One region of the Desulfonatronospira thiodismutans ASO3-1 genome, then DNA from elsewhere that is predicted to be linked to it. Evidence: riboswitches for the same ligand, from Rfam matches in the RefSeq annotation. Region 1 holds a riboswitch; the other holds the start of a gene.
The links. Region 1 has a riboswitch for cobalamin ahead of DTHIO_RS01430 (hypothetical protein). Riboswitches for the same ligand answer to the same signal wherever they lie in the genome.
Positions count from the first base shown of each region.

Region 1 (3,513 bases):
GCGGCTGCGCCGCTGTTTCTCGTTCTTCGTTCTTACTGGACAGTCAGAAGTTCTCGCACAACACCTTGAATTTACAGCACTTTTTTAAACTTGCACATTCAGAATGCATGCAGCACAACCACCTGAAATCATGACCTTTTTTCTTCAACTATTAACAATTAACCGATAACTTTTAACTCTCAAGTTTCTTAGTTCTTTGTTAAAACCAAGAACCAAGAACGGCGGCGATGCCGCAGAACGAGGAACACCTTCCAATCCCCTGGTACTGGATATTACGCAAAAAGCTGGAGTACAAAAGGTAATGCATTTATCCTAATTTAATACTCCGGAGAGAAATATGAAAGGCGGTCAATGACAATGATGGTCCAGGTTAAAAATTAGCCGGCATTTTTCTGAGACATCGGGCCAGGCCCTGGCCGGAAAACATGGACAGACAACTCCACAACCATTGAAAACCGGTTTCCATCCATAATGGTTACCCTTGATGGACAAGACAGTCTTGCAGTGCCTGCAAAAAAATTTGCAGGCACTTTTTTAAGCAGACTAACGCAGGCTCAAGACTGTCAGCTCTGGTCAGGTATGCCTTTATCCGCTACATGGATATAAAAATCAGGTTCCTCGCCTCTGAAGGTTTCCTGAAAATCCCCGTAAGTGGTCACTGACCCAAAGCCGGTCTCGTAGAGAAGTTTCTGCATGTAAGCCTTGCGCAGGGGAAACATGTTCAGATGAAACACAGAAGCGTCTGGAAAGGTATACTCAAACTGGACCAGATCGTCCTTCACCTGCACCGGTTCTGCAGATACGTTCTCGCCGCAGTAATAATATTTGTGTTTGGAGGAATAACCTTCATCCAGGATACGGTCATAGTTTCTCTGGTCCACTATAAGCACCCCGTCCGGCTTGAGTTTGCTGTAGAATTCGGACAGCACCCTGCGCCGGTCGTGTTCATCAAAAAGGTGGGTAAAGGAATTGCCCAGGCAGATAAGGGCGTCGTATTCGCCCTGCACATCAAAGCTGAGTCGTCTCCAGTCCGTATGCACCGTGCTCAGGATATATCCTTTGTCCCGGGCGTTTTCAAAGGCCTGCACCAGCATGTTGGCGCTTCCGTCCACGCTGACCACCCTGTAGCCCTGTTCAAGAAACCTCACCGAATGAAAGCCGGTGCCGGCGGCCACGTCCATAATGCTCTGCACATTCCTCTGTCTGAAAATATCATAAAAAAAAGACCCCTCGCTTTTGGCTCTCTTCTCCCAGTCTATGAGCTCATCCCACTTGTTTACAAAGCAGTCTTCGTAGTCGTGAAGGTATTGATCAGTCAGCAAGCAACCCTTGCTCTGCAATATTTCTTTTTGTTCCTTGTCTGCGTACATAATACACCTCCTATTGAATGGTTCTGGAAATTTCCGAGATCATGTTCTGTGCCCGCCATCCAGAGACAGAAACACTGTTTAAGAGATCAATAAATGAAATCTTCTGGCCGTTACTGCGCACATTGATGGCCTGCATTGCTCCTGGAGAAAGCTCCATGAGCTTTATATTGAACATTTTATGACCATGATATACTTCATTGAACAAAAGACTGTTGTCAATAAGCGATCTTTTAATGGGCAGGCGTATATCCTGAATATTAAGCTGTCCCAGGTGACTGCCCCTGTCTTCAAAGACCATGATGCCATCGTTGATTGCCGCCTTTTCAATGACAACATGTTCATCGCCTCCATCGTCAAGCACTGCATGCCGGGTAAAATTTTGAAACAATCCAAAATCCAGTGTTTTTACCTGCCTGTCATTGATATAAGCATAAACATCCGGCTTATCATTGCAGTACATATAGCACTCTTCTAAGCAATCCACATGCTCTCCCGCGGGCAGAAGACTTCTGACATCCCCGGGTGAATCAAAAAGCCGGTATACATTGATATTGTACTCCCGGCAGAACTGCAGCACAGCTTCCGCACCCGTCCTGGTCATACGCATACTGCGGCTTTTCATGCACACCCCGTGCATTTCCAGGTGGATAGTATCCATTTTTTCCTCCTTGAACGGTTTGGAGGACAGCCGGCGCTTCTGTCCGTTTTCTTGCAAAAAAAATCCCCGGATCGAAATACACTTCGATCCGGGGATGTCCCGTTTTCATCCTCGAATAGGCTCGGCCGCCACCCTGCGCCGAAGGGGCGGTCCAATAAGGTCTCAGGCAGGTCTTCTGACTTGCGGATCGTCCTACTTGCCCAGCACTCACTTCAGGTACTAATTGTTGCCAGTTAAACCGGTTGGCTCCTTGCAGTACAACCTGATTATAAGCAACAAACAGAAATGAAGTGAGTGCTGGGCTTGCCGCGCCTTCCCCTGTTTCTGTCCAGAGTGGCTTAATGCGGCTTTCGTCCCCGCTCACAGCCGCGGGCCGGTTCCCGATTTACACGGGATTCCCTTTTCATTTCCCCTGACTGGGGAAAACCTGAGACGACTGTCCTTAATTATTATTTACTCAAGTAAAAAAAGACGTTCTTGTCAAGTTGCAAAATTAGCCCCTGCAAAAAAATCATGCAGACGCTTCATGTACTGTTAATGCAATTGCTCAACGGCCTTTTTCAGTTGATCCAGCCAGATGTTGACAAAATCATCGTACTCTCCAGTGCCTTTTAAAACTACTTCTGTCTCAATGCCGGCATCCTGCAACCTTTGCTTCCAGGGATCACCGTGGTGATGGTCATGATCGTGGTCATGGCCGTGGTCATGAGAATGGTTATGTTCGTGATCATGATTGTGTTCGTGTCCATGATCGTGGGAATGGTCATGGCCGGAATTGTCCTTGCCGGCCACATCCCTGATGGTATGCGCTCCCACTACGGACATGAATGGCACAAGATAGGCCTTATCAATGCCCTTGGCTTTAACTTCTTCTTTTACATCTTCAAAAGAAGGTGACCCGCCAAGACAGCCGAGAGTGGCCATGAACACGTTTTCATCCTTTCTTTGCAGCTTGTAGGCCAGGGCCTGGTAAAAGGCATTGCTGGGATGATAAGACCCGTGTCCCACCCAGATGACCGCCTCGTCCGCTTTTCTATCTGCTGGAAGATTGTCCAGCATGCTGTCCCGGACCCTTTCCATTACATCCGGTGAACCCAAAAGAGGCGAACTGAGGCTCACCTGCTTCAGGTTGCTCTGCATATCCTGAAAGGCACCCACAACCGACCTGAGTTCATGAAACTCCACACCTCCGATTGTATGCAGGGACATAACCGCTACGTGCGTAAAGCCTTCATCCTCCATTCTGGCCAGGGCCATGGCCGGGGAATCAAAATGCTTGTCCTTTTTGGCCAGAGAATGCCTGACCATCCTGGAAGTGTAAGCCCAGCGTACAGGCACCTCTGGGAAGGCTTCTTTGGTCATTTTCTCAATATTGTCCAAAGCAGGCTGAGCCTGGGGATAACTGGAACCGAAAGCAGCAAGCAGAATACCTTTTTTCATATCTTTGTCCTCGTCATGATGATGGTGTTCATGCCCATGGTCGTG
Region 1 is NZ_ACJN02000001.1:298,334-301,846, forward strand. It holds gene DTHIO_RS01425 (glycine/sarcosine N-methyltransferase) at 564-1,370, opposite strand; gene DTHIO_RS01430 (hypothetical protein) at 1,381-2,028, opposite strand; cobalamin riboswitch at 2,177-2,474, opposite strand; gene DTHIO_RS19375 (sirohydrochlorin cobaltochelatase) at 2,563-3,513, opposite strand, start outside.

Region 2 (27,766 bases), on a different contig from region 1:
ATAGCTGCGGTGGGCATAGATTTACCAGTTTTATCAGTTGGTGAATAGTTACAAGGGCTGAAGCTTAAACCTCTACTCTAAATTAACCTGCTCCCTTGCCGTACTTCATAGGCTGCATCCAGGCAGCCTTTTGTTCCAGTTCCCATTCTGCCTTTCCGGCCTGTTCCATGAGCATCCTTAGAACCTGGTGAGCTTTGGCCCTGGAAAGCTTGATGCCGGTTATGGGAGTTTTATCCTCTGCAATCAGGCCGAGTATCAGGTGTTCATCCTGGGTTTCCACCTGGGCTTCCACTGCCAGGTATTTCTTGACTGCAGCCTTTTCCTGAGAAGCCTCGCTGCTGGATTGCTCTGATCTGCCCTGGGTGACGGCCGCGATGTGCTCCATCTGAAGGACTTCGTCAGGATCAGGGGATCTCTCGGCTGCGGGATGCGTTGAAGAAAGTTCGCTGCTCATTTTGTCCAGGAGCCTGGAAAGCAGCCTGCGCGTAATCATGGCTTCGCGGTCTTCTCCGGTTTGCAGGTGTCCGGTGAGGATCAGCCTGTCCTCCCTGGGGTCGTAGCCTATGGACAGCCTCTGGGCCTTGGGATAGGTGGTGGACATAAGCCTTTACTGCTGCTCCTGTTCCTGTTTCTGGGCTTTTAACTTTTCGTCCAGTTCCCTGAGGCTGCCGGCCAGGCCGTTTAAGAAACTGCTGGCCTGGGAGGCGGGAATGATCAGGGTGCCGGCCTGGATCTGCTCGTTGTCTGTTCCCTGCTGGGTAAGCTTTATGCGCAGGTTGCCGCTGGAAAGGGTGACTTTACTGATTCCATCTGCAAAAATGTGCATATCGGTCCTCTTCTTTAAGGGTGGATTATAATTCTGTCAGTTGAATGATGCAACACTGTGGTTATAAGAATGTATTACAAGGAAGAAGACGTCAAGCTTTGACTTTTTGAAAATCAGGTGGTTTTTTATCGGAAGTAGAAAACTACCTGTACATCCTGCATAATTTCTGCGGTGAAACTCCCAGGTGGTAGAGTATGCGTATCAGCCAGTTCCTGAGGGTACCCCGGGCAACTCCTTCACATTTCCATCTCCTGGCCGAGGTCATGGCTTTGTCCGGCAGGATTATGATTTTTTCCCCCATTTTTTTCAGCCTGGTCATCAGTTCTAAGTCCTCCATGATGGGTATATCTCTGAACCCGCCGCTTTCAGAAAATTTTTCTTTTGTGATGAATATAGCCTGATCTCCGTATGGAACGCGGGTTGCTGCTGAACGCAGGTTGGCTGCAGCTTCAACGAGCTTTAAGGACCATCTGGAAGAGTCAATACCCAGGGAAAATGCTCCGCCGGCCAGGTCCTGGTCCCTGAGCGCAGTCTGGATAAGGTCCGGAGCACTCTCCGGCAGGGTGGTGTCAGCGTGAAGAAAAAGCAGAATTTTGCCCCGGGCCTTTGCTGCCCCGGCATTCATCTGATTTCCCCGTCCACTGCCCGAGGCAGACCCGGATACTCCAGGGACATGCAGGGCAGACAGCGTTGTCCGGACGGGATCGCCGTCAATAATTATAATTTCGTGCCTCTCAGCGGGGAAGATTTCTGTCAGCCGCTGGACAAAGTCATTAATGATCTGTTCTTCCCGGTATACAGGAATTATCACGGAAATATCAGGTTTGTTCACAGCTTTTCCAGGTAAAGTTTCCAATGGGTTGTCCTGTCTGCCACTCAGGAGCATTTGATTTTTGGGCCATAACATGACATGGTCCCGGGCTGTAACTAACTGATAAAAAATTATTCCCGGGGCTGCTTATTTATGGTTCAACACATCAGTATTACCGCCACAGACATTCCGGACGCCTGGTTTCAGGCTCTTTATGCCATTATTGATCATGGCTGCAAATATACCATCCAGCACGGATCCATGGTGGGCGAAGAAAGGCAGGAGTTCGACTATGTCAGCGTGCTCATTGAAAATCCATACATGGAGCCGTGGGACCGGATGCTGCCCCAGGTGCCGCCTCATCTGGGGATTCCAAATCCAGTGGAGAATGGTTACGTGGAACAGTACATGCCTTATCTCATGTCCCCCCACAAGGAACCCGGAGAGGATTATACCTACGGGGAGCGTATATACCAGCAGGTACTGTACTGGATTGGAAAATTCAACCAGACCTGGGCCACCAACCAGGCAATACTGCAGGTGGGCCGGCCGGAAGATCACCTTCTAAACGATCCTCCATGCCTGCGCCACATTGATATGCGCATTCGTGACGGTCGGTTGATTTTTTATCCATATTTCCGGTCCTGGGATCTGTGGGGAGGTTTCCCGGCAAACCTGGCCGGGATTGCCGTGCTTCAGAAATATATGGCGGACAGTATTGAAGGTGTAAGCCCAGGTCCTATTCTTGCTTCATCCAAAGGCCTGCATATTTACGGCTACGCCGAGGAACTGGCCAGAATCAGGACCTGCAGAAAAGATGCCCCTTGAGCCTCATAACTGCTTTTCTGGTTTGCAGGCCTTTTTCAGGATTAAATATGCACCTTCCGGGCGCTTTTAAAAAGAGAGTGACGGAAAAAGTCAAGATTGCTCCTGCTTCTTGCTTTTTTCCACTGCCTGCATTAAAGAATAAATAAATATGGCTGGAAAATAATTCTGCAACGACATTTAGACAATGGGTGACTTGTAAAATCAGGGACAGGCCCTCCGGCACTTATTTGTGTTCCTTATTCTTCAGGACGGTTGTTATGTCTTCAGCACCATTCAGCAAAGAACAGATAGATTTTTTGAAAGAGCATATGGCCCAGTGGCTGGCCGAGCAAAGTCTTGGCAAGCCGCCGCAGGTGTATGAAATAGAACTGCGCGAGCGCATGGTCCGGGTGGAGGAAGAGCTTAAGCACCAGCGGGACATGATTCAGCACATCATTGATCAGATGGACAAACGTTTTGATCAGGTGGACAAACGTTTCGAACAGATGGACAAACGTTTCGAACAGATGGAAAGACGTTTCGAACAGATGGAAAGACGTTTCGAACAGATGGATCAGCGCTTTGAAGTCATGACCAAAAGAATAGATCGCTTGATTATCTGGTTTTTCAGCACCACAGTGGCTGTAGGCGGAATTGTCGTGGGTCTGATCAAATTTCTTTAGCTGGCTTCTTCGAAATGAGACACTCCCGCAGCTGACTTCTTATTCCTTTAGCCCCATCCATTTATAGATAAGTTCCAGGTCCAGGCTTGAGCGGACCTGCTCAGCCAGGCGGTCCAGGGCCTGGTCCGGGTTGTAGATGCACATGACCTGGTTCTTGGGCTCCATTCCCCTGCGGCTGCGCAATTGGTCGATGACCCAGCGGCGGAATTCGTCGGCATCGAAAATTCCGTGCAAGTAAGTACCCCATACCAGCCCGCTTTCAGAGAGAACCCCCTCATTTTTCCCGTCAGGAAGCCGCAAGAGCGGCCGGCCCCCGAGACGGCTGACTCCATGATGGATTTCATAGCCCAGGACATTGAGTCCGGACTGTATATGGGTGGCCTCCACCCGGGTCAGGGTTTTCTGGTGGGCCATTTCCGTATAAATATCCAGAAGGGCGGCGGCCTGCACTTTCTGTCCCGGGGATTCCAGCTCAAAGGGGTCGCTTATTTCATTACCAAGCATCTGCAGCCCTCCGCAGATGCCGATTATTTCCACCTTCTGCTCAGAGCCAAGTCTGGAAATGGCAGCCTTGAGCCCGGTTTGGTCCAGCCAGGCCAGGTCCTGGAATACGTTTTTGCTGCCGGGAATAATAACTGCATCCAGTCCCTGCAGGTCATTAGGGGAACGGACTGTTTCCAGGCTTACGTCCGGTTCCAGGCGCAGGGCGTCAAAATCGGTGAAATTGCTTATGTGGGGCAGATCCGCTACGCCCACCCGGACACAGTCTTCTGCGTGGCCATTCTGGTCCTTAATGCCCTCCTTCCAGCCCACTGAATCCTCGTCCGGCAGATCCAGGTTCTGCATGTAGGGCACCACTCCCACCACCGGCCTGCCGGTGTGCTGCAGGGTCAGTTCAAAGGCGTTTCCCAGCAGGGAGGCATCCCCCCGGAACTTGTTGACCACAAAGCCTCGGATGAGTTTTCGCTCCCACTCGGCCAGGACCTCCATGGTCCCGGCAAAGGAAGCGAACACCCCGCCGCGGTCGATGTCCCCCACGATGAGGACCGGAGAGCGGGCGTATTCGGCCATGGCCATGTTGACTATGTCGTGGCTCTTGAGATTGATTTCAGCTGGACTGCCGGCCCCTTCCAGGACCAGGACGTCGAATTCCCGGCCCAGGCTGTCATAGGCTTGCCTGGCGGCCTGGAATGCCTTGGGCTTGTAATCCACGTAACCTGTTGCACCCATGTTGCCCACTGCCTGACCGTTGATTATCACCTGGCACCCGGTCTGGCTGCTGGGCTTTAGAAGCACCGGGTTCATGCGCACGTCCGGCTCCAACCGGGCGGCCTGGGCCTGGACCACCTGGGCCCGGCCCATTTCACCGCCCTGGCTGGTGACAAAGGAATTAAGAGACATGTTCTGGGATTTAAAGGGCGCAGGCCGGTATCCATCCTGGAGCAGTATGCGGCACATGGCAGCGGCCAGGATGCTTTTGCCGGCATTGGAGCTGGTGCCCTGAAACATGATGGCCGGCGGTTTTGACTGGGCCGGCCTGGGTGGTTTTGCAGTGAGAACGCTGTGCATGGCCCGCACTAGCATCTGGTTTTCACGGGAAGAGCGCACCGCCACCCGCACGTGCCTGTGGTCCAGACCGTGAAAATTGGAGCAGTCCCGTACAGCCAGGCCGTGCTTTTCAAGGAGTAGGACTGTGAGTTCTGAAGCTTCGGGCAGGCGCTCATCCAGCCCCAGGAGCAGAAAGTTGGCCTGTCCGGGGTAGATCTTTATGCCTGGAATCTCACCCAGGCTTTGAGACAGGCTGTTGCGCTTCCGGGCGACGTACTCTCTGGTTTTAAGCACAAACTCATGGTCCTGCAGGGCCTGCACCCCGGCGGCCTGGGCCAGGACGTTCACCGACCAGAAGGGCTGGATGCCGGATACGGCCCGGACCACCTCCGGGTCTGCCAGGGCCAGGCCCAGGCGCAGACCGGGCAGGGCGAACATCTTGGTCATGGACAAAAGGACCGTGACATTGACGGGACGGTTTTGCACCAGGCTGTCAAAATCAGGCACAAAGTCGCCGAAGGCCTCATCCACTACAAAAAGGCTGTCCGGAAAGTCCGCGGCCAGCCTGCGTATCCCGGCTGCATCCACGTCTAAGCCGGTGGGGTTGTTGGGACGGCAGATAAAGACCAGATCCCGGCCCTGCAGATGGGGTGCAAGCTCAGCCGGATCCAGGGCGAAATCCAGGGCCTGGTCCAGATTGACTCGATGCACCTTAAGTCCTGCAGCAAGGCAGGCCCGGGCGTAATCAGCGTAGGTGGGGGCGGGTATCACGGCCCGCTTAAAATTCATGGCCAGCGGAAGCAGAGAAATAATCTCGGCTGTACCATTGCCTGCCAGGACTTCTTGCGGCCGGGTATTGTAGCGCCGGCAGGCGGCCTGGACCAGGTCGCAGGCCCCGGGGTCGGGGTAATGGGCCGCCTTTTCCAGGGTTGTGCTTATCAGCGGGCGCAGCCATTCCGGAAATCCCAGCGGATTGATGCTGGCGGAAAAGTCCACAATTGCATCAGGGCTAAGCCCGGACTTGCGGGCCAGGGCAGAGATGTCCCCGCCGTGGGGCTGCTGGGGGGAGGTGCTCATGTCTTAGCCTTCATGGGCATTTTCAATGCCTACTTCTTCAAAGGTTTTAATATCCGCCAGGATTCTGGTACAGGCATCCAGGATGTGCATGGCCAGGGCTGCACCTGTGCCTTCGCCCAGGCGCATCTCCAGATCCAGCAGGGGGGTCAGGCCTAAGTGCCTGAGCATGTACTCGTGTCCTGTTTCTCGGGAGCGGTGCCCGGCAAAGATATACTGCCCGGCTGCAGGGCATAGTTCGCAGGCTATCAGGGCCCCGGCGGTGGAGATGAGTCCGTCGCAGACCACCGGAATCTGTCTTGCTGCCGCGCCTATGACCAGTCCGGCCAGTCCCCCGATCTCCAGTCCGCCTACCCTGGCCAGAACACCCATGGGGTCGGCAGGGTCCGGGCGGTTAAGATCCAGAGCCCTTTTTATGACCCTGGCCTTGAGGTCAAGCCCCTGCTCGTCCAGTCCCGTGCCCGGTCCTACCAGTTCTTTGAGGGGCAGCCCGGAATAAACCGCTATAATGGCGGAAGAGGCAGTGGTATTGCCTATGCCCATGTCCCCGGTGCCCAGAAGATCCAGGCCCGGGCTATCAGCCAGTTGGTTTGCAATGCCAATACCGGCCTCGACGGATGCAGCTGCCTCCTCCCGGGTCATGGCCGGGCCTGTGGCCATGTTGGCAGTGCCTTTGCGGATTTTTTTGTGCAGGATATCAAGTCCTGGATCAAAATCGTGGCTTACTCCCAGGTCGGCCACCCTGACCCTGGCCCCGGCGTGGGCAGCCAGGACATTTATGGATGCCCCGCCCTGGACGAAATTGTAGACCATCTGGGCCGTGACTTCGCTTGGAAAGAGGCTGACCCCTTCTTCAACCACCCCGTGATCACCGGCACAGGTGACTATTGTTTTCCGGTCAAGCTTTACATCCAGCCGGCCGCAGATGGAGGCCAGACGGGCCGCTGCCGGTTCCAGCCGGCCCAGACTTCCCCGCGGCCTGGCCTGGTTCGCCAGACGCTTCAGGGCAGCTGATTTTATTTCCTGGTCCGGCTGGGTTATGTGCTGGATGGATTGCTCCAGTAGAGTCATTGGCTGTTCCTTTGGTTTGCAGGTGGTTATTTCAATCTGAGAGGCATCCCGCTGACTACAAAATAGGCCTCATGGGCCAGGGATGCGGTCCGCTGGTTGATGCGGCCCATCATGTCCCGGTACCTGCGCGAAAGTGAGTCACCGGGGACCAGGCCCATGCCCAGTTCGTTACTGACCACGAATACATGGCAGGGCGGGGCTGCAAGCAGGGCAAAGAAATTTTCCAGTTGCGGGCAGGTGTCTTCCTGCACAAGCTCCTGGTGCATGAGATTGCCCAGCCATACGGTGAGGCAGTCCAGGACTGCGGCCTGGGTGTCCCCGGGGAGTCTGGACAGGGCTTGTGCCGGGTCCAGGGGTTCTTCAACAGTAAAAAAGGACTGTCCGCGTTCCTGCTGGTGTCTCTGGATTCTCTGGTGCATTTCTTCATCCAGGGCCTCGGCCGTGGCTATAAACGCTTTTCGCTCAAAGGTCTGCATCAGCTGCAGGGCAAAGGAGCTTTTGCCGCTTCTGCATCCGCCGCAGATATACGTCACCCGGTTCACTGCCTGGCCTCCTGTATGGCCTTTAGAGAGCCCTGAAAATGTTTGCTGGAGAAGATTTCCAGGGTGACCACCAAGGGCCGTGTCTTGCTGTCAAAGCTCGATAAAAGCCAGGCCAGCAGGTCTCTGTCCATGTGCTGCAGCCCTGTGTGGTCCCGGCCCTCACTGTTGAGGGCATGCAGGTGAATTATCCGGACATGGTCCAGCCATCTGTCCAGGCATGCCGGCAGGTCTTCTCCCCGGACCTGGAGGTGGCCCAGGTCCATGCACAGGGAAAAGCCCATCTCCAGCACCCAGGGCCAGATGAGTTCATGGTCGTAATCTAAGTTTTCAATGCATAACAGCCCGGGTTCAACTTCCCGGGAAAGTTCTTCCAGACTTTTGCGGCACTGCTCCTGCCAGGCGGGCAGGAAGTCTTCGTCCCGGGGAGGATCGTTCAGGTGCACCACCCAGCCCACTGGGTCCACTGGCTGCATGAGCCCGACAATGCGTTTCCAGGTTTCTGTACAGGTGCGGCGTAAGGCTTCATCCCGGGCTCCGGGATACAGGTCCAGGGGCAGGTGCACGGTGTAGCTCAGGCCGGAGTCCTTAGCCAGAGACTGCATCAGGCGTACCTGGGATGCATCCGGGATGCTGGACTGTTCTCCGGACTCAAAAAGTATCAGTTCCACATCATCCACCTTGTCCTGAAGATAATACAGGTTGGGCAGGATGTGGTCCGGGATGATGTAGGATGTAGTCCCCAGCCGCCATGTGGAATTGGATTTTAAAGTCAATGAGTAACTCCTTATGTTCCGGATATACGCAGGATTATCAAACCACTATGGCGCAGATGGCGCACAGAGCGGCTGTTTCCACAACCTCTGTGGCTGCTCCCACTGTATCTCCGGTGATGCCGCCTATTTTTTTCAAACACCACAGGCTGAAAAGATATGCTGCCACAGCACCCAGGATCAGGGCGGCCACGCCGGCACCTCCTGCCAGCAGGGATGCGATGCCTGCAATACCAAGGGTCCAGTATATGTCGGACCTGCGGCGACTGTTTATAAAGATGGAAGCCAGTCCGCCGGTGGAGCGGGCGTAGGGCAGCAGAGCCATACTGCACACCTGGGCCGCGCGTCCCAGTACCGGGGCCAGGACCAGGGCCTTCCAGGCGGCCACCGGGGGCATGGAGGTCAGAGCGGCCCACTTTAGACCCAGAACAGCAAAAAGGCCTACAACGCCCATGGTCCCCACATGGCTGTCGCGCATGATGTCCAGGATTTTCTCCCTGGACCTGGCACTGAAAAAACCGTCAGCTGTATCAGCCACTCCGTCCAGGTGCAGAAAACCGCTCAGGCCGGACAAAACCAAAACCCCCACTAATGAGGCGGCCATGGGCGGCAGTCCCAGGAGCAGGGTCAGAGTGTATGCCAGCCCGGCACCCACACCGATGACCAGTCCGGCCACAGGAAACCAGGGCATGGCCCTCCCTAGGGCCGTCTGCGGTATCTGGCCGCCGACAGGTATTATGGTCAAAAACTGCAGCGCGGCCAGAAACGGCTGCAAAAACCTCATTCTTCCTGCCCCGGCTTGGATATAATCAGGGTCCAGTACTTAGGTTCCTGGCTGCAGAGCTCTTTTACATCCTGAAATACTTCCTGGTCCGGGAAGCCACAGCGAACCACGCCCACCGCCGTCTTCATCCGCCCGCTTTCATCCAAGGCCTCGCAGATATCCGTAATATTTTTGTAGGCCTTGAGAAAGACCACGTTGTCCACCCTGGAGGACATCTCCCGGAGCTTGTCTCCGCCCTGGACCCCTGAAAGCAGGAGCAGGCTTTCCTCGCCCTCCACCAGGGTGGTGTTGGTGGCGGCTGCTGCAGCCTGAAAGGATGTGATGCCGGGGACGGTTTCGATGCGGATTTCCGGGGCGTTGGATTGCAGGCACTGCATGAGGTAGCCGAAAGTGGAATAGGTCAGGGGATCTCCCAGGGTGAGAAAGGCAGCGTCCTTGCCCTGGTTCAGCTCAGCCAGGATGGTGTCAACGTGCTCAGACCAGGCCTTAGAGGCCACTTCCTTGTCCATGGTCATGGGAAAGGGCAGCCTGTGAATCAGGGTATCCTTTGGAAGATATTCCCTGGCGATGTTTACGGCCAGGCTGTGGTTGTTTTTGCTGGAAGAGGCGCAGAAGACCACGTCTACTTTTTTGAGAATGTTGATTGACTTGAGGGGTATCAGTTCCGGGTCGCCCGGCCCCACTCCTATGCCGTAGAGTTTTCCTTGTCTGTTGTTCATTGGTTTTCCTTTGGGAGTCAAGCTATCAGGAGTCTTCAGATTCACTGCCTTGCATTTTGCGGTAGTTGTCGAGTTTTTCCCGGGTGTCTTCGTGGAATATATCCGGGTAAAGGTGTTCCCCCACCACGTATATCCCCTGCAGAAGGCGCATGGTGGGCCTGGAGACCAGGACTTCGTCAATAGCGTAAACCCGGTTCTGCTGTACTGCCTTAAGCAGGTGCAAACCGGGGCGTTTTTTAATGTTTTCAGGGCTGGCCTGGTTCATGGGGCCCTGCTGGGAAAGATAAACCTGGACTTTATCCGCCCTGGACAAAAGTTTTTCCTGCCCGAAATCGGCAATGTTGGTGCCGCGCACCTGACGTGCATCTAATGCAGCGTTTTCGCCTCCTGCTGCTTCCAGTACAAGCATGGGCATGGAATCCGGGGAGAAGGTCTTGAGTTGTTCATGTATGGATTCAAAGAACACGCCTTTTTTATCCTCCACATGAGCGGTCAGGCTCCGGGCGTATTCCAGTCCGGCCTTGAAGTTCTCCTGCATCTGCAGGGCCTGCTCCTCTTTTCCGGTAAGAATGCCAAGTATCTTCCAGTACTTGAACATTTCATCTTTGCTGCCGGGCTGCAGGGAAACTATGGTAATTCCGGAGCGCTCCAGGGTATCCATGAGCCGGGGATAGGCCCAGTCAATCATGGGTCTCACCAGCACCAGGTCCGGCCTGTGGGCCAGGATTTTTTCCGGGCCTTCCTGGTAGGAAAAAGACGGTCTTTCCAGGGCCTGGGGAGGGTAACACTCGTTCATGCCCACTCCGATAACTTCCTGGTTCAGGCCCAGAGAAAAAAGGTTTTCCGTATGAGCCCCATAAAGGGAGATGATGCGCTCAAAGGGCTCATCCACCTGGATGGTTCTGCCCCCCTGATCCTGGATGGTTTGCTGATCCAGGATTTTCATTTCCGAGGCCAGGGCCTGGCAACCAGAGTAGATTAGGGCCAGAAAAACGCAGAATATGGTAAAGGTGGTTTTAATCTTCATGTTTAGTATTTGAGAGATAAAAATTATCAGTTAATAGTTAAAGAAAAAAGCTTTTGATTTCAGGTGGTTATGTTTTAAATGTAATTAGACAGCTGGGATTAAAAAACTATAACTATTCCAGCGTGTTGCGCTAGAACTTTTGACTGTCCGTTATTGTTTATGGTTGAAGAACAACAGCTTGAATTAACTACCTTAGGCAACTACCTGAAAATAACGTAATAGTTTCAGGGTGGGGAGTTCTGGGCATCATGCGGAAAATTAAGAGGTCGCCGCCCACCCAGGTTTATAATTCTATTTTCCGGGAGTTGCCTAAGCTTCCACCACACAAATAAATCCAGGGCACGGTGTAGCTCCCCTGCTTAGCCTGAAAAGAAGCCGGTTAAGGAAGGGAGCTAAATATCGAACCACCCCCAACCCCTCCTTAGCCAAGGAGGGGAGCAGATCGAGGCGTGGCAACACTCTGTCGCATGCATCTGTATAAATACTCCTACTGGAGCTTGATTATGGCAACTACCTGAAAATAACGTAACAGTTTCAGGGTGGGGAGTTCTGGGCAACATGCGGGAAATTAAAAGGTCGCCGCCCACCCAGGTTAATAATTCTATTTTCCGGGAGTTGCCTTACCCCAATTAACAATTAACAATTAACAATTAACAGATAACAGATAACAATTAACAGATAACTAAGATGCGCGCACAGAGATGTTAAACCTTGAACACCACCTGGGTGGACTGTGCATAATCGTCGAAATAGACCTTGGCCCGGACGTCAAAGACGCGCTCCAGGTTTTGCGGGGTGAGCACTTCTGTAGTCGGGCCGTGCAGCAGGATTCGTCCCTGCTTGAAAAAGATAATATGGCTGCAGAAGGCTGCAGCCAGGTTGATGTCCTGAAATACGGAAAAGACCGTGGTCCGGGCCTGCTGGTTTTTTTGCCGCACTAAGGACAGAAGGTGCAGGCCGTGCTTGATATCTAAGCTGGCCGTGGCTTCATCCAGAATGAGCACCGGCGTATCCTGAACCAGGGCCCTGGCGAAAACCACCCGCTGGCGCTCACCACCGCTCAGCTCAGTAACCATCCTGTCCTGAAATTTTTCCAGGCCGGTCTTCTGCATAACCTCCCGGACGATATCCAGGTCCCGGCTGCCAGGAGATGCAAAACGCGGCAGAAAAGGATATCTGCCCATGAGCAGCACCTCCAGGACCTGGAAGGGAAAGTTCAGGCGGTAGTCCTGGGGAACTAAGGCCATTTCCTTGGAGATCTGTTTCCTGGAGTATGATCCCAGGGGGTGGCCGTTATACTCTACCATGCCCTGCTGCGGCACCCTGTGCCGGATGAGCAGGTCCAGCCAGGTGGACTTGCCACTGCCGTTGGGACCCAGGATGCCGTATATTCTGCCCGGAGGCAGGTCAATGTTTATATCTTCCAGGATGCTGGTTTCTCCCAGGGCGAAATGTACATCTTTCATGGAAAAGGCCATACTCTACACCCTGAACTGCATCTGGCGTTTGCGGAAGATATAGCAGAAAAAAGGCCCGCCAATGAGGGCTGTAAGCACCCCAATGGGCACTTCCGCCGGAAGCATGGTCCTGGTCAAAGTGTCCGCGGCCAGAAGAAGCACCGCCCCGCACAAAAGGCTCACCGGCAAAAGGCTTCTGTGCTCAGGTCCGGTTAGAGAGCGCATCATGTGCGGTACCAGTAGGCCTACAAATCCGATTATCCCGGAGATGGATACGCAGACCGCAGCCACCAGGGAAGCGGTTATCAGGAGGATAATCCTGAGCTTAGTGGTGTCCACGCCGAGAGACGCCGCGGCCCGGCTGCCCAGGCAGATGAGATTTATATCCCTGGAATAAAACATGAAGACCATGAATCCCAGAAACACCATGGACGAAGTCAGGATAAGCTCCGGCCAGGTGCTGGAGGCAAAGCTGCCCATGAGCCAGAATATTATCACCGAGACCCTTTCCTGGGCCAGGTACTTGAACAGGCTTATGCCGGCGGAAAGAATGGCGCTGACTATCACTCCGGACAAAATAAGATTGTTGGAAGACAATCCACCGGCCGTGGCCGAAAGGTAGACCACAAAGAGAAGGGTCAGGCATCCGGCGATAAAGGCGAACAGGGGCAGGGTGTAAAGCCCAAGGAACTGCAGGTTGAAAAGCAGCACCAGGGAGGCCCCGAAAGCCGCTCCGGATGATACCCCCAAAGTATACGGGTCGGCCAGGGGGTTCAGCAGAAGACCCTGGAATATGACTCCGGCCAGGGCCAGGCCCGCGCCAACAATGGCTGCGGTGAGTACTCTGGGCAGCCTGACCTCGAAAATCACGGTGTAAACCAGCGGGTCTGCCTGGAGCAAAAGCTCCTGCTGCCCGGTGATCTTGTAAAAGAGCATCTGGAAAGTGGTGGACAGAGGTACCTGGACGTAGCCCATGCTTACCGAGGCGATGATCATGCCCAGAAGCATGAATGCCAGGGTAACGAGGAGTATGGATGTCCTTATGCGCATAAAATATAAAAGATAACGTAACTATTCACCAAGGTCCGGAGACTTTGCAAACAGGACGTAAAGACTTCACCCTGTTAAACCCTGCGAAGCAGGACCGCTATGCGGTGTTTAACAGGGCGAGTTCCAAGGAAGCGTAAATCAAAACCTACACACAGCTTTGATAACCGGGATGTTTCCTATAACATATTTGAAGCCAAGTTCGGTGTGTTACGGTTTTGATTAACTCTTCCTACGTCGTTCAGACAGTTTACGCCCAGCTTGCAAAGCCCCCGGACCCTTGCTCTTTGCCCACATGTGGTGAATAATTACAAGATAACCAGCCTTCTTTTCTCTGTTCAGTCTTCTGAAACAAAAAAAACCCCGGGCCGATTGCTGTCGACCCGGGGATGTCCCATTTTCATCCGCGGCATCATGATCTTTTTTTGCCGATTGTCCGGCCCGGCAATTCTTCAAGAGGTTCAGGCAGGTCTTCTGACTTCCGGATCTTTCTACTTGCCGCGCCTTCCCGCCCCGCACTTACTTTTTTCTTCAAGGAAAAAACACCCATAGAAAAGTAAGTGCGGGGCAGTGGCCTGAATGCGGCTTTGGTCCCCGGTTACAGCGGTGGGTCCGTCCCTGACTTGCACAGGGTTCCCTGTTAGGCGCAAAGCGCACCCGAACCTTCTTCTCCGTCAGGTGAGCGTGCATCAGCAGCTGGAAGCTGCCTTTGCCGGTACCTGCTTCAAGTGATTTATCCTGATATCTTGAACTGCAGGTGAAGTCAAGAAAAGGAATCTGCTGAGAAAACGTCACTCAAACCTCTGGTTTTATTTTAAAAAATATTCACAGTCATTTACTGGAGATTTATCTGTCCAGAATTAATCAGCAAACTGACGCCGTGCCGGTCTGCAGGACAGGTAACAGAGGACAGGGTATCGTAAGATAAAAGGATTATGTCTTTCCACTTGATATCTCGGGTTTTTTTTCAGTCCGTATGTATTCCGGTCTGTTCAGCGGATTGCTTTTACTGGCTTTTTTTGACATTATTTATATAATCGCCATGAAGCAAAGGCGCAGGGAAAATCTCTGCTGTCTTGTCCGGGGCAGGCGGGGAGTCGAGTGTCAATATAACTGAACTGAATTTTGTAGTTGCTTGTAAACAGGCCGGTCCCGGCCGGAGACGATGTAGAACCGATAAATATATCAAAACTGTGGATGAGTCCATGAACAAGCAAGCCTCCTGTATCAGCAAAGAGAATCCTTACTGTGAACTTGCCCAGTCCTATCTGGACTGCATACGCGGGTCCAGTCGCAATGAAGCTGTCCGCCTGATCCTGGACGCAGTGAACCGGGGAGTGGATATCCAGGATATATACATGTATGTTTTTCAGCCGGTTCAGTATGAAATGGGCCGGTTGTGGCTTGCCAACCAGATAAGCATTGCCCAGGAGCATTACTGCACCGCTGTAACCCAGCTCATCATGTCTCATTTGTACCCCAGGATCATGACTTTTGAAAAAAACGGACTGTCCATGGTGGCCTGCTGTGTGGGCGGGGAGCTGCACGAACTGGGCATCCGCATGGTCACGGATCTTCTGGAGATGAAGGGCTGGGATACTTATTACCTGGGGGCCAACATGCCCGAAAAAGAAGTGGTCAGGTCTGTTAAGGATCAGAATGTCCATCTTCTGGCTGTATCAGCCACACTGACTTCCAACAGGCCGAGGGTGGAGGCCATTATAAAGGAAGTAAGGCAGACTCCGGGACTGGAAGGCGTGAAAATTATGGTGGGAGGCCATGCATTCCTGCAGGAGCCCGGAGGATGGGAGAAAATCGGAGCAGACGGAAGCGCAATGGATGCTGTGCAGGCTGTTGAACTGGCCTTCAGTCTGTGCTCCTGAACCAGCCAGATGTAGATCAGGATTTGAATCAGGATGATAAGCTATGCAGAACTCACTTAACTGCCTGGCCATAGTCTGTGAAGCCTCGGGCAGAATACGGGAAGTCCTGTACAACGGCCTCAAGGACATGGAAAACGCTGCAGGTGACTTGTTTTTTCATGATATCCTTCATCAGGATTCCATGCAGAAGGCTGAAAATTTCTGGAAGCAGCTGGACGAACAGGGACTGGCCTTAAACTGGGAGCTCAACGTGCAGGTCAATGGTGAGATCTGTACCTTAGACTTTACCGGGGTCAGGGTGCAGGATAACATGGTCATCACGGCCGGAGACAGCAGGGACATTCTAAACGATCTTTACCAGGAGCTGTTGAAGGTCAATAACGAGCAGACCAATCTTATCCGGGAGGCTTACAAGAAGTATTCCACCCAGGCCAGAGAGCAGCAGTTCATGGAAGAGGGAAACACCGTTCTTCAGGAAATGACCAGCCTGAACAATGAACTGACAAATGCCCAGCGCGAGCTTGCCCGGCAAATCGTGCGCCTGGAAAAACTCAATTCTCAGAAAAATTTTTTCCTGGGCATGGCTGCTCACGACCTGCGAAATCCTCTGGGGTCCATAAAACTTTACGCAGAACTGCTCCAGGAAGACATGAAGCACCAGTTGAGCGAGACCGGTGCCGGCATGCTGGATAAGATTCAAAGCCTGAGCAGGTTCATGCTGGGGATGGTGGAAGACCTTCTGGACGTGACCAAGATCGACAGCGGTCAGATAAATCTGCAGCTGGAAAATGTCCGCCCCGGCCGGGTAGTGCAGGACGCCCTTGATCCTCTGCGGATGCTGGCAAGGGAAAAGGATATTTCTCTTAATTGTCATGTTCTGGAGGATCTGCCCCAAGTCAACCTGGACGTGGCCAAGTTTACCCAGATGGTGACCAACCTTTTGACCAATGCCATAAAGTACTCCCCTTCAGGCAGTACCGTGGATGTCAGGCTGTATACCAGAGACGGCTACCTGGTGCTGGATGTGTCCGACTACGGACAGGGTATACCCGGTGAAGAAATGGACAGGCTCTTTGCAGAATATCAGACCACCAGTTCCAGGCCTACCCAGGGAGAGGGGAGCGTGGGCCTTGGTCTGGCCATCGCCAGAAGACTTGTGGAAGCGCATGACGGCACAATAGAAGTGCAGAGCAGTCAGGGGGCAGGAACTACATTCACCATAACTCTGCCCATGCACCTCAAGTCCGGGCATGATGCCCTGCACAAAGAAAAGAAGACCATCGAGCAGAAACCACTGAATTTTTCCGGCAGGATCCTGGTGGCGGAAGATGAGCCCATGAACCAGACCATACTGGCCAGATACCTGGATAAGATGGGTGTGGAATACAAACTTGTGGACAATGGGCAAAAGGTGCTTCAGGCCCTGCAGGAAGACAGCTTTGACCTGATTCTACTGGACATTGTCATGCCTGAAATGAGCGGCGTGGAAGTACTGCAGAGGCTTCGCACCATTGAGAAGGAACAGGGCAGGGAAAAGCTGCCGGTGGTGGTCATGAGTGCCCTGGATCATGAGGAACAGGAAAATTTTCTGCAGGCGGGGGCGGATGATCTGCTGCCCAAGCCTTTTAATTTCCAGCGGTTACAGCGGGTTCTCGGGTCAATTTTAAGCCCTGAAGCTGGTTAGGTTTTTTGGGGGGCACTCCTGATGCAGGAGGAAAAAAGTTAATATGAACGCCAATGCAAAAGAGATCATGGTTGTAGAGGATGATCCCGTGACCATGATGCAGACCTCCAGAGTGCTGCAGGAGGCCGGATACAACGTCTTGAAGGCCCCCACCGGAGAAAAGGCCATGGAAATGGTCTATAACAGAAGGCCTGCCCTGGTTTTGCTGGATGTGATGCTGCCGGACATGGGAGGCCTGGAGATATGCAGAAAAATCAAATCAGACTCCCGGCTGCAGGGAACTTATGTGATAATGTTTTCCGGTGTTCAGACCGAATCCGATGACAGGGCCCAGGGACTGGAGTCCGGAGCTGACGGATACCTGGTGAAGCCGGTCAGGACAAGGGAGCTTCTGGCTCAGATCGAGGCCATGCTGCGCATAAGGTATGCCGAGATGAGGCTGGATGAAGACAGAAGGTGGTATGAAATGGTCCTGAACAGCATCCGGGAGCTGGTTCTGTGCATGGACCATGAACTGACCATACTCTGGGCCAATCAGGCGGCGGCGGACAGTCTCGACATGAGGGCCGAAGAACTCATCGGCCGCAAATGCTACCATCTGTGGAACGAAAATGATAAGCCCTGCCGCAAGTGTCCGGTCACCAGGTCTCTGGAAAGCAAGAGCCCGGATCATTCCATCGTGGATACTCCGGACGGCAGGATATGGGAAGTGCGGGCTTATCCGGTTAAGGACGAGCATGACAGGATGCTGAGCATAGTTGAGGTTGCCCAGGACATAACCGATATGCAGAAAAGCCGGCAGGCACTGGAGAGAAGCGAAAAGCTGCTCAAGGAAGTAACCGCAAATATGCCCGGAGCCGTGATTCAGTACCAGGTCCAGGAAGAAAAAGGGCTTTTGCCTCTGTTTGTGAGCCGGGGAGTAACTGAGCTTCTGGGGGTCACCCCGGAAGATATCCTGCAGGATCCGGTCAGGCTGTGGGACAATGTTCACCCGGATGACTCAGAGCAGGTGAGCTCAAGCATGGGCGACAGTCTGAACAGAAATGAACCATTTCATGGCGAGTTCCGGGTGCTGGACCGGGACAACTCCTATAAGTGGCTGCGCATAAGTACCGTTCCCTACAGCGATGTCCGGGAGAAAATGTGGTACGCCATGATTTCGGATATTACCCTGTTGAAGAAGGCCCAGGAAGAGATGGCGTACAGGGCCATGCATGACTATCTTACGGAACTGCCCAACCGGGAGCTTCTGCTGGACCGGCTGGAGAGGGCTTTTGCCATGGCTTCGCGCTACGGGCACAAAGTGGGGGTTGTCTTTTTTGATCTCAACTCATTCAAGCCGGTCAATGATCTTTACGGTCATATGGCCGGGGACAAGCTTCTTTACCAGGTGGGACAGCGCCTGCAGAAGTGTGTACGCAAAAGCGATACAGTGGCCCGTTATGGAGGGGATGAGTTTGTAGCAGTTCTTGGAAGTATCAGCAGCAGTCAGGATGTCCTGCGGGTGGCCCGGAAAATATCAAGCGAGATGAGCAGGCCTTTTGTGCTGGAGGGGATGGAGATTCACCAGGATTTCAGTATGGGGATCAGTATATATCCCGATGATGCCGCTGACCCTCAGGAACTGCTGCGCCTGGCGGACCAAAGCATGTACCGGGCCAAGAAAGATCCAAAATCATGTTATGCCTTCTGCAGCGGATGAGGATCCAGAACTGGCGGAACCTTATCCGCTGCATTCAAGCTATAGAGAGAAATCAGTTGATTATTTCCCAGGCCCCGTCGTCCCTGCGGCAGGCTGTGCCGTAGGCCTTCTCGGTTTCCCCTCCGATCTGCACTTCAGTGGTGTATTCCCGGCAGTACCGCCCGTCATCCCTCTGATAGGTCTCAGTGGGGGTCACGGCGTAAGCGGTCTGTGTATCGGGGTTGTGCCACTGGGAAGTGGTCCCTGTGGGCTTGGTCTCCAGGGTTTGGTTCATGTTACGCCGGTCCATCTCATCCATGCGGTCCATGTAGCTGCCCACATATCCTCCCAGGGCAGCGCCCAGAAGGGTTCCTCCGATGATGGCCGCGGTCTGACCGGTGCCCTTGCCGATCTGGGAGCCGATTACTCCCCCGCCGATTCCGCCCAGAGCCGCCCCGCCCACAGTATGTTTCTGGGTGGTGCAGCCCGCCAGCAGCATGGCTGCCAGGGTCAAGACAACAAGATAACGCATGATAATATCCTCCAGGGGTCTTAAAGTTGATAACAGGCCTCTTGTTTAAAAAAACAAGTATCGCTTTAAAGTTTATATTAGCTCATGCGGGTGTGAAAGGCAATGGGAATATGCGAATTGCCCTGTTCAAAAAGTTTATTGGCCCGGAATCAGTCCATAATCTGACGGGTCTTGGTGATGTGCATTTTTTCCCGGCCCAGGTCTGAAAAAATGCTTTGCAGGATAAAAAGTGGGCTTAAATAGTCCTTTTCCCAGGTAAAAACCACTTTCAGGCTGCTTTTCTCCCAGTGGGAATGTTTGTGGTATGAGCACAGGTCTTTTGTGGAGAGTCCTTTTTTGGTCTGTTTTTGAACCAGGAATTCAGGCGCGGACCTGTAATTTTCCCAGGTGGTCATTGCTTTTTGCAGGTCTTCCCCTGACAGGTCCAGTTCCACCTGGAATTCTTCCTGGATGGACTGGGGCTGCCTGCGGCCCTGGCTCAGGTGTTCTAAGGCAAAGGCGTGCATGCCCCGGGGCAGTTCATTGTTGAGGCTGTTCAGGAGGTGGCTGCTGTCTAAGTGTTTTCTCAGGTAAATATTGTACCATTCCTCCAGGCTGGACACCCCTACGGGCAGGGCCCGGCCGAAGGCTATTACCGGGGCGGGCCTGAAGCCAGTGGAAAAGCTGAGAGGCCAGCCCGCCCGGCGCATGGCCCTCTCCAGCAGAGACTGCAGCTCTAACTGGCTCAGGTAGATGCACAGCCCGGTCTTTTTATACCAGATGCGCAGGTGGGCGGTTTTGGGGCTTAAGTCTTTCTGTTCCAGGAGGTTAGAGTCAATATCTTCAGTATCATGTTCCTGATCCCGGAAATCCCGGTTCAAGACATTGGAAATGGATGGGGTCTGGCTTACTTTGCGCAGGCTGGAAGGCCTGGATTTTTTGTCGCAGACACCGCACATGCGGCAGGCGTGATAGCGACAGTCCTTGCTGGTCCGGGCCTGACGGCCCCTTCTGGCTTCGGTCAAAAGGTATCTTCGCTCCATGCCGCTTTGCAGGTGGTCCCAGGGCAGTGGTTCATCAGTGTCCCTGGCCCGCAGATAAGTATCCGGGGAGAGACCGCTTTTATCCATGATGTCCAGCCAGGGCTCAAGGCGAAAACAGTCGCTCCAGCTGGTAAATGTCTCACCCCGGGCGTAGGCCCCGGCCACCACCTGCGAGAGTTCGCGGCCTCCCCTGGAAAATATCCCTTCCAGAAGACTCATCTCCGGATCGTGCCACTTGAGGTTCAGAGTTCTGCTGGTCTTGAACAGGTCTTTTAAGCGGAAGATCTTTTCACGTATTTCAGACAGCCCAGCCTGGCGCTCCCATTGAAAAGGGGTGTGGGGCTTGGGCACAAACGGGGCCACCGAGGCGGTGACCTGGGGCTTTATCTTCCGGGAACGCCCGGTTTCCAGGACTTTCTGGCAGAGATCCCTTATGCCTTTTAAATCATCATCAGCCTCAGTGGGCAGCCCCACCATGAAGTAGAGCTTGACCCCTTTCCAGCCCAGGTCAAAGAGATGACCAGTGTGCTTGAGTAGCTGTTCTTCCGTGATGCCCTTGTTGATGACCTGGCGCAGGCGGCTGGTTCCGGCTTCCGGGGCCAGGGTGGCCTGGGTTCTGCGTATGCGCGACATGAGCTGCATAAGCCTTTCATTGACTGAACCTACCCGCAGGGAAGGCAGGGCCATGGCCACCTGTTGCTGCTGGCAGCGGGCAAAGCTCCTGGTGAAAAGTTCCTCCAGGGCGGAGAAGTCACCGCTGCTTAGAGACAGAAATGAAAGCTCTTCCAGGCCTGTGGCCAGAAGCCCCTGCTGGACATCCTCCAGGATGCGGGAGATGCTTCTTTCGCGCACCGGCCGGTATATGCTTCCGGCCTGGCAGAAGCGGCACCCCCGGGTGCAGCCCCGGGCGATTTCAATGCTCAATCGGTCGTGGATGACCTTGCCGTAGGGCACAATCTGCCGGGTGGGAAAGGGGACCTGGTTGAGATCAGTTACCAGGCTTTTAGTAACCTGCCTGTAATCCTCTCGCAGCGGGGTCAGGGGCAGCCCGGGACCTTTAAAGAATCCGGGCACGTACACCCCGGGGAGTTTTTTTAGGGTCTGCAGCAGGTCCTGCCTGGACATGCCCTGCTGCCGGGCAATTTTGACCTTCTGCAGTAGGTCCAGGATGACTTCTTCGCCGTCGCCCAGGACCATGAGGTCAAAATAGTCAGCCACTGGCTCGGCATTGAAGGTGGCTCCGCCACCGGCAATAACCAGGGGATGAGCCCCGCTTCGCTCGTGAGCCTTGAAAGGCAGTCCGGCCAGGTCCAGCATATACAGGATGTTGGTATAGCAGAGTTCGTGGGTCAGGCTGAAGGCCAGAATATCCAGTTCCCCCAGGGGGGTGTCGGATTCCAGGGTGCAAAGTGGGGTGTTCTGCTCCCGCATGATTCCGGCCGCTTCCAGGGACGGGGAGAAGACCCTTTCGGCGTAGTACTCATCCTGGTCATTGATACGGTGATAAAGTATCTTCTGGCCCAGGTAGGACATGCCCACCTCGTAAACATCGGGGAAGGCCAGGCCCATATGCACAGATGCACTGCGCCTGTTCTTGTGCACGCTGTTGACTTCCTGGCCAAGATAGTGACTGGGTCTGGGTAGAAAAGGGAGAAGTTCTTTCAATCTTATGCTTGGTGTTTGGGGTTTGATTAATCTAAAACCCGTCTTCCAGTCCGGGGCTGACCAGGGCGGGATAAGTATCCGCTTCCACTACGGCAGGCGAGGGGGCGTTGAGTACGTTTACGGTGCGGCCGTTTATCTCCAGGCGGTTCTGGGCCAGCCATTGTACGGCCTGGGGGAAGATCCTGTGCTCCAGGGCCAGGATGCGCGAGCCCAGGGATTTTTCATCGTCCCCGGCCAGGGCCGGAACCGCGGCCTGGATAATGATGGGACCGTGATCCATTTTTTCATCCACAAAATGGATGCTGCACCCGGAAAGCTTGACTGCGTATTCTGCAGCCTGCTTCTGGGCATGGACTCCGGGAAAGGCCGGCTGGATGCTGGGATGGATGTTTAATATGTTGCCGGGAAAGGCGTTTATCAAGACCGGGGTGATGATGCGCATGAATCCGGCCAGGATTACGCCGTCGGCTCCGCTGTCCTGGATCACCCGCACCAGGGCGGCGTCGAAGTCTTCCCTGGAAGGGTAGTCTTTGTGCTCAATAACCGTAGTGGACAGGCCGTGCCTTTCGGCCCGCTCCAGACCAGAGACTCCTGGTTTATTGCTTATGACCCGGGTAATGCGGGCATCCAGAACGTTTTGCTCTATGCGGTCAATGATGGCCTGCAGGTTGGACCCTGAACCGGATATGAGAACTGCTATTTTGTATGGCATATTGTATTCCAGGCTTTTATTGGTTTTCCGCTTCACGCAAGCGGCGCATTACGCGATCCCAGTCCACTGAAACCTCAGGTACGGCCATGCAGCGGGTGGTGTCCTTGAGTTCCATTACTTCCGGCTTGCCGTATGCATTGTCTTCCAGCCTGTAAACCATGACCAGTCCGTCAGTGGGGTGAACTATCCAGTATTCACTGACCCCGCTTTTTTCGTAGAGCTCGCGTTTGCGTATCTGGTCATGCCCGGCAGTGGACGGGGAGACGATTTCGATTATCCATTCCGGTGCTCCGCGGATGTTTTTTTCCCGGATTTTGTCCGGATCGCAGACGATGACCAGGTCGGGCTGGACCACAGTGTCGGTTTCCTCGTCGGCTTCCAGACCGCGGGGCAGAAGTACGTCCACAGGTGCCGGCAGCACCCGGCAGGAGGAGTCTTCGAGAACTTCATCAATCTGCCGGGCCAGTCCCAGAAGGATCTGCTGGTGAATTATCAGCGGGGCCGGAGTCATGTCGTAAACAGTGCCGTAAATGATCTCCAGGCGCTTGTCCGGGGGCCAGTGCAGATAGTCCCGGTAAGTAAAAAATTCCTGTTCATGTCTGGGTTGCGCCATTCCCATACCTGCCCTCCATGCTGGATTTTATAAGTACAGGATTACCCCGCCCGGATCTGTCTGTCAACGGACTTTGCAGAAACTAAGAATTATCCCCCCTTTTGCCTGCATCTTCCAGCAGGACATTCACCAGCCCGGGAATGGTATAATCTTCAGGGACAATGTCTGCTTCCAGACCGAAACCATTCAAGGTCCCGGCTGTTACCGGGCCGATGCACACCAGCCTCAGGCCCTGATCCTGGTGCCTGGCCACCTCACCGGGCTGAACCAGGGAAAAGAAGTTTTCCACTGTGGAGGAACTGGTAAAGGTGATGTAGCTGATACTGCCTTCCTGCATGGCTTCCAGGATGCTCTGGCCGCTTTCCTGGGCCAGTCCGGTCTGGTAAACCGGCAGGACATGCACATCCGCACCTGCCTTTTCCAGTTCCTGAGGCAGGACCTCCCTGGCTACTTTCGCCCGGGGGATGAGTACTTTTTTACCCTGCACTCCAAGGTCTAAAAGTCCCTGAACCACGGATTCGGCCACATACTTGTCCGGAACAAAATCAGGGCGGATGCCCCGATGTTCCAGGGCCTGGGCTGTGGCCGGGCCAATGGCCGCCACCTTCCTGCCTCCCAGGGCCCGGGAATCTAAGCCGGCCCGCTCCAGTTCCGCCCAGAAATAAAGCACTCCATTGACCGAGGTGAACACCAGCCAGTCATAACCGGACAGATGGGATATGGCCTGTTGTACATCTGAATAATCCGGCAGGGACTGGATCTCTATGGTGGGAAACTCATAGCAGCAGGCCCCCAGTTCCCGGAGCTGTTCCAGCAGACCGCTGGCCTGCTCCCTGGCCCGGGTGACCACCACGCCTCTGCCTAAGAGGGGCAGTTTTTCAAACCAGTTGAGCTCATCTCTTAAGCGGACCACATGTCCCACCACCAGGAGGGACGGGGGCTTGAAGCCCTGATCCACGGCCTGGCCGGGGATGTCCTGTATGGTGGAGACCATGGACCTGTGCATGCATGTGGTGCCCCAGCGAACCAGGGCTGCAGGGGTTTGCGGGTCCATGCCGGCCTGGATGAGGCTGTGGCTGATGTGCTGCAGATTCTTGACCCCCATGAAAAAGACCAGGGTGCTGGTGCCGGTGGCCAGGCTGGCCCAGTTGTGGGCGCTTTCAGGCTTGTCCGGGTCTTCGTGTCCGGTGATAAAAGAGACAGAAGAAGCGTACCTGCGGTGAGTCAGGGGGATTCCGGCGTAGGCCGGGGCAGCCACGGCCGAGGTCACTCCGGGGATGATCTCAAAGTCTATGCCCGCCTGAAGGAGTTCCTGGGCTTCTTCGGCCCCGCGCCCGAATACATAAGGGTCGCCGCCTTTGAGCCGGGCTACATGGTTGCCGCTGCCGGCCCGGTCCACCAGGAGCTGGTTGATGCCTTCCTGGCTCAGGGTATGATCGCCGCCTTTCTTGCCCACGTAAATAAGTTCTGCATCCTTTCTGCAGAATTTCAGAAAGTCCTCGTTGGCCAAATAGTCGTAGACCACCACGTCGGCCATGGACAAAAGGTCCCTGGCCCTCAATGTCAAAAGCCCGGGATCACCTGGGCCGGCACCTATGAGATATACTTTGCCCATATATTGTTCTTTCTCCTGTAACTGTTCACAGCCATATCGATATGTGCTCCAGCGGTCCGGGGATTCGGCAAACAGGACGTAAAAACTCGCTCCAAGGCAGCGTAAATCAAAACCTCTGCAAGTTTTTCTAAACTTTAAAATTTTCTATATAATGCTTTGAATCAAAATCGGTGTTTTACGGTTTTGATCAACGCTGCCTACGTCGCTCAGATCCCGCACTTACTTTCTGGCAAATTTTGATTTGAAAACTGGGCAGACGTAGAAAAAGTAAGTGCGGGACCCTGTTTGCCGAACCCCCGGACCCTGACTCTTCACCCAAATATGTAGGGGGTGACCGGACTGTATCCGGTGATGAATTTTTACTTACTCCTGCTGTATGCCTTCAAGGCGGGTGTAAAGGGCCTGGAGTTTTTCCTTTTCCTCCCGGATGCGATTTGCCTTGGCCTGCTCCTTTTCCACCACATCCGCAGGGGCATTGTTTAAAAATCCCGGGTTTTCCAGTTTTTTGCCCACCACGCTTAGGTCTTTTTCCAGTTTGCCCAGTTCCTTCTGCAGTCTGGCCAGTTCGCTCTGGATGTCCACCACACCTTTTAGAGGTACAAAGAGTTCATACCCCTTGACTACAGCTGCCCCGCAGCCCCTGGGGGGCTCAAGGTCCATGCCGGTCTGCATGTCCCCCAGTCCGGCCAGGCCCTGGATAAGATCCCTGTGTTTCATCAGAAAATCCCTGTCCGGGCCATCCACCTGCATCAAAAGCTCCAGCTTGAGGCCCGGGGCGATGTTGAGCTCGCTTCTGATGCCGCGCACAGCCGTGACCACCTGCTGCAGGAATTCCATGTTGTCCGCGGCCTCAGGGAAGCTGCACTGCGGCCTTTTTTCCGGGTAGAGTTCCCGGCTCAGATCCTGGTTTTCCCTGCCCGGGAGCCTGCTCCAGATTTCCTGGGTGGCAAAGGGTATCATGGGGTGCAAAAGGATGATGATTTCGGATAATACCTGCGAGAGGTTGCTTCTGGCCTGTTCTTTTGCTGCTTCATCCTCCCCGTAAAGCTCAGGCTTTATGAGTTCCAGGTACCAGTCGCAAAAGGAGTGCCATACGAACTGATACATGGTCTGGGCCGCGTCATTGAAGCGGTAGTTTTCCACTGCATCCCGGACCCGGTCCTTGACCTCTTCCAGGCGGTGCAGAATCCACTGGTGAGCCAGTCCGTCCACTGCAGATGCATGGAATCTGCGGGGCGGCTCCTGCAGATGCATGAGGCTGAAGCGGGCCGCGTTCCAGATTTTGTTGATGAAGTGGCGGTAACCTTCCACCCGGTCCTCGCTCATCTTGATGTCCCGGCCCATGGCCGCCAGGGAGGTCAGGGTGAAGCGGAAGGCATCGGTGCCGTACTTGTCCATCATGAGCAGGGGGTCGATGACGTTGCCCTTGGACTTGCTCATCTTCTGCCCGGAGGCGTCCCGGACCAGGGCGTGGATGTATACGTCCCTGAAGGGTACCTGCTCCATGAAGTGAACACCCATCATCATCATGCGGGCCACCCAGAAAAAAAGGATATCAAAGGCGGTGACCAGAACAGAGGTGGGGTAGAATTTCTGCAGGTCTCTGGTGTCATCCGGCCAGCCCAGGGTGGAGAAAGGCCACAGGGCCGAGGAAAACCAGGTGTCCAGCACGTCCTGGTCCTGCTCCAGCCTGGAGCTTTCACACCTGGTGCATACGGTGGGATCTTCCTTAGTGACCATGAGCTCTCCGCAGTCCAGGCAGGTCCAGGCCGGAATGCGGTGTCCCCACCAGATCTGCCTGGAGATGCACCAGTCCCGGATGTTGTCCATCCATTCAAAATATGTCTTGGCCCACTGTCCGGGCACAATACGCGTATCCCCGCTGGATACAGCATCCCGGGCCTTGCTGGCCAGGGGGCCGACTTTGACGAACCACTGCCTGGATACATAGGGCTCCAAGACGGCGCTGCAGCGGTAGCAGTGCCCCACGCTGTGTCTGTGAGCTGCAGAGCTTTCCAGGAGGTCTTTTTCCTTTAATTCCTGCAGGATTTTTTTGCGGCACTCCATGCGGTCCAGCCCGGCGAACTGTTCGCCGGCCTCCGGGGTCATTGCGCCCAGATCGTCTATGACCTGGATGAGTTCCAGGCCGTGTTTGCGGCCCAGTTCAAAGTCGTTGGGATCGTGGGCGGGAGTGATTTTCAGACACCCGGTGCCGAACTCCATGTCCACGTATTCGTCACCTATGATGGGCAGTCTGCGGTTTAAAAAGGGCAGGACAGCGTTTTTGCCGATAAGGTGCCTGTAGCGCTCGTCTTCCGGGTTTACTGCTACTGCGGTGTCCCCCAGCATGGTCTCAGGGCGCGTGGTGGCCACCACTAAGTGTCCGGAGCCGTCCTCCAGGGGATAGCGCAGATGGTAAAGCCCACCGTCAACCTCGGAGTATTCCATTTCCAGATCGGACAGGGCCGTGTGGCAGCGGATGCACCAGTTGATGATGTAATCCCCCTGGTAAATAAGTCCCTGTTCATAAAGTTTTACAAATACTTCACGCACTGCCCGGGAAAGCCCGTCGTCCATAGTGAAGCGAAGCCGGCTCCAGTCCACGGAAGCACCTATACGGCTTATCTGGTTCAGGATTTTGCCGCCGTACTCTTCCTTCCACTGCCAGACCTGCCGGACGAATTCCTCCCGGCCCAGGTCCTGCCTGGTTGTGCCCTGTGCGGCCAGTGATTTTTCCACCACGTTCTGGGTGGCGATGCCGGCATGGTCGGTGCCCGGCACCCAGAGTACGTCATAACCCTGCTGGCGATGATAGCGGCACAGGATATCCTGCAGGGTCAGGTTCAGGGCATGGCCCATGTGCAGTGTGCCCGTGACATTGGGCGGGGGGATGACTATGCTGTAGGATTTGCCACCGGGCTCATCCGAAGGAGTGAAGCTCTGGTTGTCATTCCAGTAATCTATCCATTTTTTTTCCACGTCCCGGGGCTCAAAACCCTTGGGCAGACTCTCTGGCATCTCAAACTCCGTATATTTGACAGGGATTTACCAACAGGGATTAACGATCTGCGGGCTGCAGCGCTTGCTGAATGCAAAAGTGCTCTATTATACTTAAAGGCGCTCATCGTCAAATACACAGAAAGAGACAGTCCCGGGACAACCGGGACCACCCGGTACCTTCTGGGACGGGCAA
Region 2 is NZ_ACJN02000003.1:710,084-737,849, reverse strand. It holds gene DTHIO_RS15270 (hypothetical protein) at 83-601, opposite strand; gene DTHIO_RS15265 (hypothetical protein) at 608-826, opposite strand; gene DTHIO_RS15260 (TIGR04283 family arsenosugar biosynthesis glycosyltransferase) at 969-1,658, opposite strand; gene DTHIO_RS15255 (thymidylate synthase) at 1,791-2,465, shown strand; gene DTHIO_RS15245 (hypothetical protein) at 2,723-3,127, shown strand; gene DTHIO_RS15240 (cobyric acid synthase) at 3,167-5,752, opposite strand; gene cobT (nicotinate-nucleotide--dimethylbenzimidazole phosphoribosyltransferase) at 5,756-6,820, opposite strand; gene cobU (bifunctional adenosylcobinamide kinase/adenosylcobinamide-phosphate guanylyltransferase) at 6,847-7,362, opposite strand; gene cbiR (cobamide remodeling phosphodiesterase CbiR) at 7,359-8,135, opposite strand; gene cobS (adenosylcobinamide-GDP ribazoletransferase) at 8,173-8,916, opposite strand; gene cobI (precorrin-2 C(20)-methyltransferase) at 8,913-9,635, opposite strand; gene DTHIO_RS15210 (ABC transporter substrate-binding protein) at 9,661-10,662, opposite strand; gene DTHIO_RS15205 (ABC transporter ATP-binding protein) at 11,367-12,128, opposite strand; gene DTHIO_RS15200 (FecCD family ABC transporter permease) at 12,144-13,169, opposite strand; cobalamin riboswitch at 13,614-13,842, opposite strand; gene DTHIO_RS15195 (cobalamin B12-binding domain-containing protein) at 14,372-15,049, shown strand; gene DTHIO_RS15190 (hybrid sensor histidine kinase/response regulator) at 15,093-16,733, shown strand; gene DTHIO_RS15185 (GGDEF domain-containing response regulator) at 16,777-18,435, shown strand; gene DTHIO_RS15180 (RT0821/Lpp0805 family surface protein) at 18,488-18,946, opposite strand; gene DTHIO_RS15175 (TIGR03960 family B12-binding radical SAM protein) at 19,096-21,633, opposite strand; gene purN (phosphoribosylglycinamide formyltransferase) at 21,665-22,345, opposite strand; gene DTHIO_RS15165 (Uma2 family endonuclease) at 22,362-22,964, opposite strand; gene cobA (uroporphyrinogen-III C-methyltransferase) at 23,041-24,573, opposite strand; gene DTHIO_RS15155 (valine--tRNA ligase) at 24,937-27,591, opposite strand.
Region 2: it holds a riboswitch for cobalamin, as region 1 does, so the genes downstream of both, DTHIO_RS15200 (FecCD family ABC transporter permease) here and DTHIO_RS01430 (hypothetical protein) in region 1, are expected to answer to the same signal.